Regions from separate parts of the Yersinia sp. 2541 StPb PI genome, predicted to be linked through region 3. Evidence: predicted binding sites of a transcription regulator. Region 3 holds the regulator's gene; each other region holds the start of a gene.

Region 1 (4,294 bases), 2.9 Mb from region 3:
ACTGAATACCCTGGCTACGCAGATAGTCTTCGTAGTTACCGGTAAAGTCGATCAGCTTGCCTGGTGTCATTTCAATCACTCGGGTCGCCAAAGAACTAACGAACTCACGGTCATGGGAAACGAAGATTAGCGTGCCTTCGTACATTTCTAATGCCATGTTCAGCGCTTCAATCGATTCCATATCCAAATGGTTGGTTGGCTCATCCATTACCATGATGTTAGGGCGCTGCATCATCAGCTTACCAAACAACATCCGCCCTTTCTCACCACCAGACAAGACCTGTACTTTCTTCTTAATATCGTCCTGGCTAAACAGTAAACGGCCCAGCACACTGCGCACAGCCTGCTCGTCGTCTTTTTCCTGTTTCCACTGACTCATCCAGTCAAATACCGTCAGATCGATTTCAAAATCGCTGGCATGATCCTGTGCATAGTAACCAATCTTACTGTTTTCAGACCATTTTACGGTGCCAGAATCCGGCTCATAATCCCCTACCAAGGTTTTCAGCAAAGTCGATTTACCGATACCGTTTGGCCCGAGGATAGCCACTTTTTCACCCACTTCCAGGCGCAAATCCAGTTTTTTAAACAGCGGGCCGTCATCAAAACCTTTGGTCAACAGTTCAACTTCCAGCGCATTACGGAACAGTTTTTTATCCTGATCAAAGCGGATAAACGGGTTCTGGCGGCTAGATGCTTTCACTTCATCAAGCTGAATTTTATCAATCTGACGGGCGCGAGACGTCGCCTGTTTGGATTTAGAGGCGTTGGCACTAAAGCGGCTAACGAAAGATTGCAGCTCAGAGATCTGGGCCTTTTTCTTGGCGTTATCTGACAACAGACGATCACGAGCTTGCGTCGCCGCCGTCATGTATTCGTCATAGTTACCCGGATAAACACGCAGTTCGCCATAATCCAGATCCGCCATGTGGGTACACACCATGTTCAGGAAGTGACGGTCATGGGAAATAATAATCATGGTGCTGCTACGTTCGTTCAGTACTTGTTCCAACCAGCGGATAGTATCAATATCCAGGTTGTTGGTCGGTTCGTCGAGGAGCAAAATTTCCGGGTCTGAGAACAGGGCTTGCGCCAGCAATACACGCAATTTAAAGCCAGGAGCGATTTCGCTCATCAAGCCATAATGTTGTTCAACCGGAATACCTACACCAAGCAATAATTCACCGGCACGGGCTTCTGCGCTGTAACCATCCATTTCACCATAGGCAACTTCCAGATCAGCCACTTTATAGCCGTCTGCTTCGCTCATTTCAGCCATAGCGTAGATGCGGTCGCGCTCTTCTTTTACTTCCCACAGCTCGCCGTGACCCATAATAACGGTGTCCAGCACTGTGTTGTTTTCAAAGGCGAATTGGTCCTGACGTAACTTACCCAGACGCTCATTCGGGTCAAGGAATACGTTACCGCCGCTAGGAACTAAATCACCGCCAAGGATTTTCATGAAGGTGGATTTACCACAGCCATTAGCGCCGATCAGACCATAGCGATTACCGCCACCGAATTTTACTGAAATGTTTTCAAACAGCGGCTTGCTGCCGAATTGCATGGTGATATTGTTAGTACTTAGCACAGAGCTCGCTCTCGATTGGATTACTGAATAGGGATATTCAAGAATTATAGAAAATGTGATTCGGCGCGCATTATGCCACAAGATGGCAAGAGTATCGCCTCCAGTTTTGCACGAAATCTCAGCAAGCGCTTAAATCTGACGCTAAGTGGCTGCGGCAATAAAAGCTTGATGCCACTAAAAGGGGCTATTAGCCCCTTAAATAAATACCCTAAACCCTAGGTTATTCGTGCTGTTACTCATCAATACATTGCAATGCGCTGTATTTATCCAGCAGGAATGGCCGCAGATAGCCAACTGTGTTAGACATCGGTAGCACCTCTTCGCTGAGATGGATATTCAGGATATCGCTGAGATAACTACGCCGTTTTTGTATTCTTTGCCAAACATCAGGGTACTGTGTAGCGAGCGCATTACGTAAATGCTGATCAGCCAGTGCAATACACTCCTCAGCACTCACTCCGGCATAACCTTTTACCGAAGGAATGATATCGATTTGGAATATCATCCCACTGCGAATTATCTCTTCAGAATCGCTATAAATGGGAGAGCACAACCACTCTTCATCAGCAACTAAATGGCCGGGATTTAGCGACCAATGGTATTGTGATTTAGGGAAAACCGTTTCCACTAATGCGTACATCTCTTTCCCTGGCATACCAATACGAATATTTTCCAGCCAAGCGACGACTGTTGTGTAATAAGGTAGCGCAACCTTATCAAGATAATCTCTTTCCGCGTGCGGTAGTTCATCTGCATGATGAACCGCATAGCCGGTTCTACTGCTCAAACCGCCTTTAAACCCAGTGGTCAACGATATTTTATCGCCGAGTTGTACCGCTTTATCACTGGGATATAAATTTGCCTGTTCAAATCTGGCGCCAGTCGCAGCAATTATCACAACAGTGTTTGGTTGGCCTTCATCTGCCAGATAACTGCCCAGTTGCTTTTCTGTTATGCCGATATCAACCGCCGCCAATGCATTAAGAATACAATTCGACGCCAAATTAGCGCCATATTCATAGTGCGCCAATTCATTAGCATTATTGGTCACTCTAGCTGCAATATCACTGCCAATAAATAGACTGGTAGCGTTAATAATCGTTGCTACCGGTGAAGCAGACTTTTTAATCGCATCCAAAATAAAATGCGGAATATCAAATAGCTGACTGTTATCGTCCAGCTTACTGGTAAACAGTTTCCATCCTGCAACCCCAATCTTTTTAGCCTGCTGAATCCCGGTTGCTGCCAATAATTCAGTAAGCGTTTTACTGTTGTCCATTGGTTGATTTGGCAATGAAAAATAGGGGACATGAATCACGGTATTTCTGACTCGGGCATGGTGAGATAGCTTTAAATTCTCGTTACCTAATAATAAATAGACCTCACCTGACACATGCAACACCATAGCCGCTTCTTCAAAACGGGGAATAAACCCCGCCAGATATTCAAAGTTACCCCCATGCTCTTTGTCCGCATACACCAATAAATAATCGATAGCGGCACGGCGCATATTACTAATAACTTTAGCTTTGCGATATTCGATGGTTTCATCATTAATGGCTACCTTAGTAACAGCATCAAACCTTGGCGGCGTATCAATAGCGTTAAGTTTTATCTGACGCTTAATAATCATCTTGTTCATAAGAATCATTACCTTGGTTAATTTATTTACACGCCGCCATACCCGCTATTGATGTTGATGCTATAACCACTTTGCATCGCGGGTAAAGGAGATCGTTAGCCACCGATGAGGGCCGGACTCGCCAATTTCTTTGGCTATTTCATCGCGTAATTTGTCAAAATAACTGACACCATTCGTCTCCATCTCTGGTGGAATAACCACATGAATCTCGATAAACAACCCCCGCCCCATGCGGGTGGCATAGTGGGAGTAATCAATAAATTTATATTTTGCCATTAACTTATCCATTAAGCTCTCAATGGCATTATCCAGATTGTCTGGCGTCATTTGTAATACTTCACGAACTGCCGAAATGACTGTTTTTATTGGCACAGGTATTAAGACCAAGGTTAACAAGGCCAATACAGCGGGGTCGGTATAAACAATCAAATGCGCATAGCGGGTACCTTCCATACACCATGAAAGCAAGAAGGCTACTAATAACGCAGAACTGATGCAGGCCGACATTAACCAGCTTTTGGTATCCAATGCAATTAGCTCGGATTTGACTCGTTTATTTAAACGACGTTGTTTTAAAAAGAGGGTGAAACAGAAAATACTGACCACTAATGCATAAACAATCGCCCACCCCAACTCCAATTCCCTGCCGCCGTCGAAAATCCCCTTAATGGCATTGACGAATGCGTAAAGACAAAGAAAGGCCAGCAAGCTGCCATTGAAAGCCAGAACCAGTGGTTCAACATGCCAGAAACCGTATTGAAAACGCCGACTGTGCGGCTGACCGAGTAATCGGGAAACCAATAGCGATAAACTGCACATTCCAGCATCTAAAGCAGAGAACATACCATCGAAAATAATCGACATCGAACCGCATACGATACCAAAAACAATCCCCATAATGGCGATAAACAAAGTGCAAAAAATTGAACGTCTTAAAATCTGCTGTTCAAGCTTGGTGTCATGTAACAGAGGTGGAGCCTGTTCACTGAGTGTCGTCATGATTTAAACCCATTTTTTATTACAACCTATTGTTTTATTACAACCTATCGTTTATTACAACC
Region 2 (4,294 bases), 1.5 Mb from region 3:
CGTATGATTGCGCGTTTTTAGTACCGCCAAAAAGTGACGACAATGACCCAAACCTTTATTCTCGGCAAAGACGCCGCGCTGGAAGACTCAATCTCTCGCTTTCAGCAAAAGCTGAGTGACCTCGGTTTTAATATTGAAGAAGCCTCTTGGCTTAACCCGGTTCCTCACGTTTGGTCGGTACATATCCGCGACCGTGATTGCCCGTTGTGCTTTACCAACGGCAAAGGTGCCAGCAAGAAAGCGGCACTAGCTTCGGCTTTAGGTGAATATTTCGAACGCTTATCCACCAACTATTTCTTCGCTGACTTCTATCTGGGCAAAGCCATTGCCGAAGGTGATTTCGTTCATTATCCCAACGAGAAGTGGTTCCCGATCCCAGCAGATAACTTGCTGCCAGAAGGCATTCTCGATGAGCGCCTGCTGGCGTTTTACGATCCAGAGCAGGAATTGGTCGCCAGTGACCTGGTGGATTTGCAATCAGGTAACGCCAAACGCGGGATCTGTTCATTGCCCTTTACCCGCCAGTCAGATTTAGAAACCGTCTATATTCCAATGAATATTATCGGCAATCTGTATGTCTCAAACGGCATGTCTGCGGGCAATACTGCCAATGAAGCTCGGGTACAAGCCCTGTCCGAAGTCTTTGAACGTAAAGTTAAAAACCGTATTATCGCAGAATCTATCAGCTTGCCGGAGATCCCTGCTGCGGTGTTAAACCGCTATCCAGGTGTGGTAGAAGCCATTGCCAAGCTGGAAGAAGAAGGTTTCCCAATTCTCTCTTACGATGCCTCTCTAGGTGGCGCTTATCCGGTTATTTGCGTAGTACTGTTTAACCCGTCAAATGGCACCTGTTTTGCCTCATTCGGTGCACATCCTGACTTTGGTGTCGCGCTGGAACGCACCGTGACTGAGCTATTGCAGGGCCGTAGCCTGAAAGACCTGGACGTCTTTACCGCGCCGACCTTCGATGACGAAGAGGTGGCAGAGCACACCAATCTGGAAACCCACTTTATCGATTCAAGTGGCTTGATCAGTTGGGATATGTTCAAAGACAAGGCCGACTATCCATTTGTGGACTGGAGCTTTAAAGGCAGCACAGAAGAAGAATTCGCTACCCTGATGGCTATCTTCAAGCAAGAAAACGCCGAAGTGTATATCGCTGATTATGAGCATTTAAGTGTCTATGCCTGCCGGATTTTGGTACCAGGCTGGTCTGATATCTATCCTGCCGAAGATTTGCTGATGGCGAACAACACCATGGGTGTGCATCTGCGAGACAGCTTGCTGGCCCTGCCCGGCAGTGACTGGCAACCTGGGGAATATCTGGCGCTCATTCAGCAGTTGGATGATGAAGGGTTGGATGATTTCGCCCGCGTACGTGAATTGCTGGGTATCGCCTCGGGTAAAGATAACGGCTGGTATACCCTGCGTGTCGGTGAGCTGAAATCCATGTTGGCATTGGCTGGCGGTGATTTGGAGCAAGCACTGATTTGGGTTGAATGGACGCAAGATTTTAACTCTTCAGTCTTTACGGCAAAACAAGCGAACTATTACCGTTGCCTGCAAACCCTATTGTTACTGACTCAGGAGCCGGATCGTGAAGCGGCACAATATTACACTGCCTTTGTGAAAATGTATGGTCAGGAGGCGGTAGATGCAGCCTCAGCAGCCTTGGTGGGTGAGGCGCGCTTCAATGGCCTGTTCAGTGTTGATGAGGATCTAAAAGCCTTACCAGCTCATCAGGCACTACTAGGTGCTTATGAGAAGTTGCAAACTGCCAAACGCCGCTATTGGGCTAAAAGCGAGTAAACATTTTCTGCCAGCAAATAGCTAAATGCTAATCAGCAGAAAACGACCCACGGCGTTGTCTTTTGGCAGCGCCGTTTAATTTAGTACTGCAATTAATCCTGACGAAAATAAATACAAATCGCCGCGCTCAACAATTGTTTTTGTCATAAAAAAACGTTATTTTCTGACGCCGTAATAGCACCTTTAGACAAACATTATTTAGCGACCAGATAAAATAGATAAATAGGTGAATGAATAGTTAATTTTTAATGACTGATAATAATAAAAATAACTACAAATACCCCTTTTAGTTAACCTTCTCAACGGCTTTAAAACAGTCCAATCAAAATTATTTGCAAATCTTAAAATATTTTTTTCAATTAATAATCAATAAGTTAATCGCATTACCCCTATGTTTTATGGTGTTTCACAGCTAACTAAACCCGCGCAATATGATCCATATCAATTTTCACGCTATACTGCTTTGCTAGTATCTCGTTGTGCTTTATTAACCCTTAAGAGAGAGTTAGTGTGAAAGCTGACAACCCCTTCGATGCATTATTACCTGCGGCAATGGCTAAAGTAGCCGAAGATGCCGGTGTCTATAAAGCCACCAAGCATCCGCTAAAAACCTTTTATTTAGCGATTACTGCTGGTGTGTTTATTTCAATTGCGTTTGTTTTTTATATTACAGCGACTACCGGTACTGCTGGCGTGCCTTTCGGCTTTGCCAAGTTGGTTGGTGGTATTTGTTTCTCCCTGGGGCTAATGTTAGTGGTGGTGTGTGGGGGTGATCTTTTCACATCGACCGTACTCACAACTGTCGCTAAAGCCAGCGGCCGTATCACATGGCGTCAACTGGCATGTAACTGGGTTAATGTCTATATTGGGAATCTGTTCGGTGCACTATTCTTTGTGTGTCTTATTTGGTTCGCAGGCCAACATACTGTGGCAAATGGTCAATGGGGTCTGAATGTTTTGCAAACAGCCGACCATAAATTGCACCATACTTTTATTGAAGCGGTGTGTTTGGGTATTTTAGCTAACCTGATGGTCTGTCTGGCGGTATGGATGAGTTACTCCGGCCGTACCATAATGGATAAAATGTTCGCGATGATCTTACCGGTGGGGATGTTTGTTGCCAGCGGCTTTGAGCATAGCATCGCAAATATGTTTATGATTCCTATGGGTATTGTGATTAAAAATTTTGCTTCACCTGAATTTTGGCAATCCATAGGATCAACACCTGAGCAATTTGCTCACTTAACCGTAAGTAACTTTATTATTGATAACCTGATCCCAGTCACTATCGGTAACATCATTGGTGGCGGATTATTGGTTGGGTTGACTTATTGGGTAATTTATCTGCGCGGTGACCAGCAACATTAATATGTGGCCGCTACGTCTGGTTTTCGAAGAAATTAACATTAAAAGGTAGATGCATTATGACCGAACTTAATGAAAAATTGGCCAAAGCATGGCAAGGTTTTACCAAGGGTGACTGGCAGAACGGTGTAAACGTTCGTGACTTCATCCAGAAGAACTATACCCCTTATGAAGGCGATGAGTCCTTCCTTGCCGGCCCTACCGATGCGACCGACAAACTGTGGGCGCAGGTTATGGAAGGCATCAAACTGGAAAACCGCACCCATGCGCCAGTTGATTTCGATACCGACGTAGCTGCAACCATCACATCTCATGATGCTGGCTATATTAATAAAGATCTGGAAACCATCGTTGGCTTGCAGACTGAAAAACCATTGAAACGTGCACTGATCCCATTCGGTGGCATTAAAATGGTAGAAGGCTCTTGCAAAGTTTATGGTCGTGAACTTGACCCACAACTGAAAAAAGTCTTCACCGATTACCGTAAAACACACAACCAAGGTGTGTTCGACGTTTATACCAAAGACATCCTGAACTGCCGTAAATCTGGTGTACTGACTGGTTTGCCAGATGCCTATGGCCGTGGCCGTATCATCGGTGACTATCGTCGTGTAGCCGTTTACGGTATCGACTTCCTGATGAAAGACAAACTGGCCCAGTTCAATTCATTGCAAGATGATTTGGAAAACGGTAAAGACCTGGAAATGACTATCCAGTTGCGCGAAGAAATTGCTGAACAGCATCGTGCTCTGGCTCAAATCAAAGAAATGGCGGCCAAATATGGCTGTGATATCTCAGGTCCGGCAACTAACGCCCGTGAAGCAGTACAGTGGACCTACTTCGGCTATTTAGCTGCGGTTAAATCCCAAAACGGTGCGGCAATGTCCTTCGGTCGTGTATCTACCTTCCTTGACGTGTACATCGAACGTGACATGAAAGAAGGTAAGCTGACTGAAATTGAAGCGCAGGAATTGATTGACCATTTGGTTATGAAACTGCGTATGGTTCGCTTCCTGCGTACCCCTGAGTATGATGAACTGTTCTCTGGTGACCCAATCTGGGCAACTGAGTCTCTGGCCGGTATGGGCGTTGATGGCCGTACTCTAGTGACCAAAACCAG
Region 3 (4,294 bases):
CCCGGAAGTCTGCCTTTGGATCTGGCTCAATTGAAAGGGTTGCGGCGAATCAGAGATTTTGATGATGTCATTACTGCTAAAATTCATGGTTTTAATGATGCCGTTGATTATTATCGCCGTTGCAGCGCCCTGCCGCTATTGCCGCAGATTACGACTCCGCTGCTGATCATTCATGCCAAAGATGATCCGTTTATGACGGCTGAAGTTATCCCGGAGCTCAGCGAGTTACCGGCCAATATTGACTATCAGTTAACCGAACATGGCGGTCACGTTGGTTTCGTCAGTGGCTCATTGAAACACCCACAAATGTGGCTGGAACAACGTATTCCGGCCTGGCTTTCCCCTTATCTGGAGCAACAGCAATGATAGTTCCCTGGCAGCAAGTTGACGGTGAAACGCTGGATAACTTACTTGAAGCCTTTGTGTTACGTGAAGGTACCGATTACGGCGAGCATGAGCGCTCATTAGCGCAAAAAGTCGAGGATGTGCGCCGCCAGTTGATCAGCGGTGAAGCCATATTGGTGTGGTCCGAATTACATGAAACCATCAATATTATGCCGCGCAGCGCATTTCGCGCCGGAGCAGAAGAGCAGCAATAGTCCTCTCGCTGTTACGAAGACATTGGCTGAAACAGGGTGACAAGCCCGCCACTTTGCCCTAAAAATAATCATCAACGATAAAAAAACAGGCGATTGCAGCCCAGTCACTGAAGATCTAACCCCCATGGAGTTACAGCTAATATGTCGACTAAACATCCGGTTATAGCCGTTACCGGCTCAAGTGGCGCAGGGACAACCACCACTAGCCTGGCGTTCCGTAAGATCTTTCAGCAATTGAATATTCGCGCAGCGCAAATTGAAGGTGACAGTTTCCATCGCTATACCCGCCCTGAGATGGATGCAGCCATCCGTAAAGCACGAGATCAAGGCCGACATATCAGCTATTTTGGCCCCGAAGCCAATGACTTTGGCCAGTTGGAGCAAAGTGTGTCGGAATACGGTGAACACGGCACTGGCTGTTCACGTAAGTATTTACATACCTATGATGAAGCGGTGCCATACAACCAAATTCCCGGCACGTTTACCCCGTGGGAAGCATTACCACAACCCACCGACGTGCTGTTTTATGAAGGGCTGCATGGCGGCGTGGTGACTGAACATCATGATGTGGCGAAACACGTCGATCTGTTGGTGGGCGTGGTACCTATCGTCAATCTGGAGTGGATTCAGAAATTAGTACGCGATACCGGCGAACGCGGCCATTCGCGTGAAGCGGTGATGGATTCCGTAGTGCGCTCCATGGATGATTATATCAACTACATTACGCCGCAGTTCTCACGCACTCATATCAACTTCCAGCGCGTGCCAACCGTTGACACATCAAATCCGTTTGCTGCCAAAGCGATTCCGTCACTGGATGAAAGCTTTGTGGTTATTCATTTCCGGGGTTTGGATCAAATTGATTTCCCTTACTTACTAGCGATGTTGCAAGGATCATTTATCTCTAATATCAATACATTGGTGGTACCCGGCGGAAAAATGGGGCTGGCAATGGAGCTGATTATGGCGCCGCTAGTGCAGCAGTTGCTGGAAGGGGAGAAAATCGGTTAATCTCCTTCATTCTTGAAGCCGCAGTATAGCAATGGCTGGAGAGAGAGAAAAATAATTTGACTCTATCCCAACCCAAAGTAATTGGAGCTGCAGGTAGGCGGCAAACGAACTCATCCCGATGAGCTTACATAAGTAAGTGATTCGGGTGAGCGAACGCAGCTAACAACCCTGCAGCTTCAAGTACGAAGGGTTTGCTTAGGCGATGTCACGGATCTCAAAACTGTGGGTAATCGTCGCCGCTTTACCCAACATCAGTGAGACGGAGCAATACTTTTCTGCTGACAGCTCAACGGCTCGTTCCACAATTTTGTCGGTCAGACCTTTGCCGCTGACAATAAAATGCAGGTTGATTTGCGTAAATAGACGCGGTGCCTCTTCGCGACGCTGCGAGGTTAATGTCACTTCGCAATCACGCACATCATTGCGGCCTTTTTGTAAAATAGAGACCACATCAATCGCGCTACAACCGCCTGCTGACATTAACAACATTTCCATCGGACTCGGTGCTTTGTCTCCAGCATTACCGTCCATCAACACCTGATGACCTGATGCCGATTCACCCAAAAATGTCAGCCCCTCAACCCACTTTACACGTGCCTGCATAACTCTTGCTCCCGGTTAAATTTTCTGATCCAGACTACCCTTTCATTTACAAACTGGCAATGTAACCCGATGTTCATCATGCTGAAGCGATACAACACAAGACACTGGCTTCATCCTGTGCTACAAACAGAACCGAAAGTGTTGTTTCTAGAATTAAATAGGGTAGCTTCTCAATACTCAGTGGAGGGTTTCTACCCGGTACGTATCTTGGCTATACCTTTCGGCAGTTGAGCAAATTAATATGCTACGAGAAAGTGTATTTTATAAGCACGCCGTACAGGGAACTCTGAGCCCTGTTATGTTAGGCAGCGATAACAACAGAGGATAACAGCGAATGGTTCTCGGCAAGCCACAAACAGACCCGACTCTCGAATGGTTCCTGTCTCATTGCCATATCCACAAATATCCATCGAAGAGTACGCTGATTCACCAAGGTGAAAAGGCCGAAACGCTTTACTACATCGTGAAAGGCTCCGTTGCGGTGCTTATCAAAGATGAGGAAGGTAAAGAGATGATTCTCTCCTATCTTAATCAGGGAGATTTCATCGGCGAACTTGGATTATTTGAAGAAGGCCAAGAACGTAGCGCCTGGGTTAGAGCAAAAACCGCCTGTGAAGTGGCTGAAATTTCTTACAAAAAATTCCGTCAGCTGATTCAGGTCAATCCAGATATTTTAATGCGCCTATCTTCACAGATGGCGAGTCGCTTACAGATTACATCTGAGAAAGTGGGCAACCTTGCTTTCCTTGATGTGACTGGGCGTATTGCACAAACGCTGCTTAATCTGGCAAAACAACCTGATGCCATGACCCACCCAGATGGGATGCAGATTAAAATTACCCGCCAGGAAATTGGTCAGATAGTTGGCTGCTCCCGCGAAACCGTGGGGCGGATACTAAAAATGCTGGAAGATCAAAACCTGATCTCCGCACACGGTAAAACGATTGTCGTCTACGGCACCCGTTAATTCCCCCTAAACTGGTGCCGATACTGTCGGCATCAGTTTTTTAATCTTTTGTGATCAATAAATTTCTGGGGCCTTTATGAAATGGCAACGGCTTATTTATCATCCTGAAGTTAATTACGCACTACGCCAAACATTAGTGCTCTGCCTGCCTGCAGCATTAGGGTTCGCTCTCGGCGAACTTCGGCTGGGCTTGATGTTTTCTCTGATACCCGCCTGTTGCAACATTGCCTCACTGGATACACCACACCAACATTTTTTCCGGCGTCTGCTGGTCGGCGGCGCGCTGTTTACTGTGAGTAGCTTCCTAACCCAGCAACTGCTGCTATGGGGTATTCCGTTGCCTGCTGTCATGCTCAGCCTGGCATTAGTTCTAGGAGTGAGTGGGGCGATTAGCCAATTGAATGGCCATTTGTTACCCGCGGCACTGATTGCTGCTATTTTCAGCCTCAGCATGGTGGGCCGCGCTCCGATCTGGCAAGCCCCGTTGCTGTGTGCCGTAGGGACACTGTGGTATGGGGTGTTTAACGGGTTATGGTTCCGACTCTGCAAGGATCAACCGATTCGCGAACCTTTGAGTCAGCTTTATCGCTTACTAGCCGATTATTGTGACACCAAATACAGCCTGTTTGCTCAGCACCTTGAGCCGGAAAAATCGATACCGCCGCTGCTGGACAGACAACAGGCGATTATGGACAAGATTAATCAGCTTTATCAGCAATTTAATCTGATTCATAACACCACGAAGAAAGAACAGAAACGGTTGTTGGGATTGTTCCAAATGGCTCTCGATTTGCAAGAGCACATTACTGCGGCCCTGATTCAGCCAGAAAAAGCACAAGAGTTAATGGAGCAGACACAGATTGATAGCGTGATACGCCGTAATTGCCAGAAAATCTCAGCTCAAATGCGCAGCATCGCCAACGACATTCTCTATCACCACCATGCTGATGAGCATTTCACTGCCGATGATGGTCTGACAGAACTGGCAAGCATCGCACAGGCACACCCAGACAACCCGGTCGCACAATTCTACTACTACCATATCAGCCACGTGACCCAGCTATTGAGTGACCGGCGACCACTGTATGACCGTGACCTGATGTCCAGCCAACAA

The links. Region 3 encodes CRP, which controls carbon source genes, mostly activating them, when cyclic AMP is high. Its sites were predicted from a motif close to ATGTGANNNNNNTCACAT; they were not measured.
Region 1: V1953_RS14150 (ABC-F family ATPase) is a predicted target of CRP. The motif match lies at 1,645-1,662, and genes of this name have one in related genera.
Region 2: focA (formate transporter FocA) is a predicted target of CRP. The motif match lies at 2,239-2,256, and genes of this name have one in related genera.

Annotation. Positions count from the first base shown of each region.
Region 1 is NZ_JAZGQB010000001.1:3,140,391-3,144,684, forward strand. It holds gene V1953_RS14150 (ABC-F family ATPase) at 1-1,591, opposite strand, end outside; gene V1953_RS14155 (M24 family metallopeptidase) at 1,824-3,233, opposite strand; gene V1953_RS14160 (cation diffusion facilitator family transporter) at 3,294-4,232, opposite strand.
Region 2 is NZ_JAZGQB010000001.1:1,744,090-1,748,383, reverse strand. It holds gene ycaO (30S ribosomal protein S12 methylthiotransferase accessory factor YcaO) at 43-1,809, shown strand; gene focA (formate transporter FocA) at 2,320-3,177, shown strand; gene pflB (formate C-acetyltransferase) at 3,234-4,294, shown strand, end outside.
Region 3 is NZ_JAZGQB010000001.1:280,117-284,410, reverse strand. It holds gene V1953_RS01115 (hydrolase) at 1-366, shown strand, start outside; gene V1953_RS01110 (YheU family protein) at 363-599, shown strand; gene V1953_RS01105 (phosphoribulokinase) at 741-1,610, shown strand; gene V1953_RS01100 (OsmC family protein) at 1,806-2,213, opposite strand; gene crp (cAMP-activated global transcriptional regulator CRP) at 2,548-3,180, shown strand; gene V1953_RS01090 (YccS/YhfK family putative transporter) at 3,257-4,294, shown strand, end outside.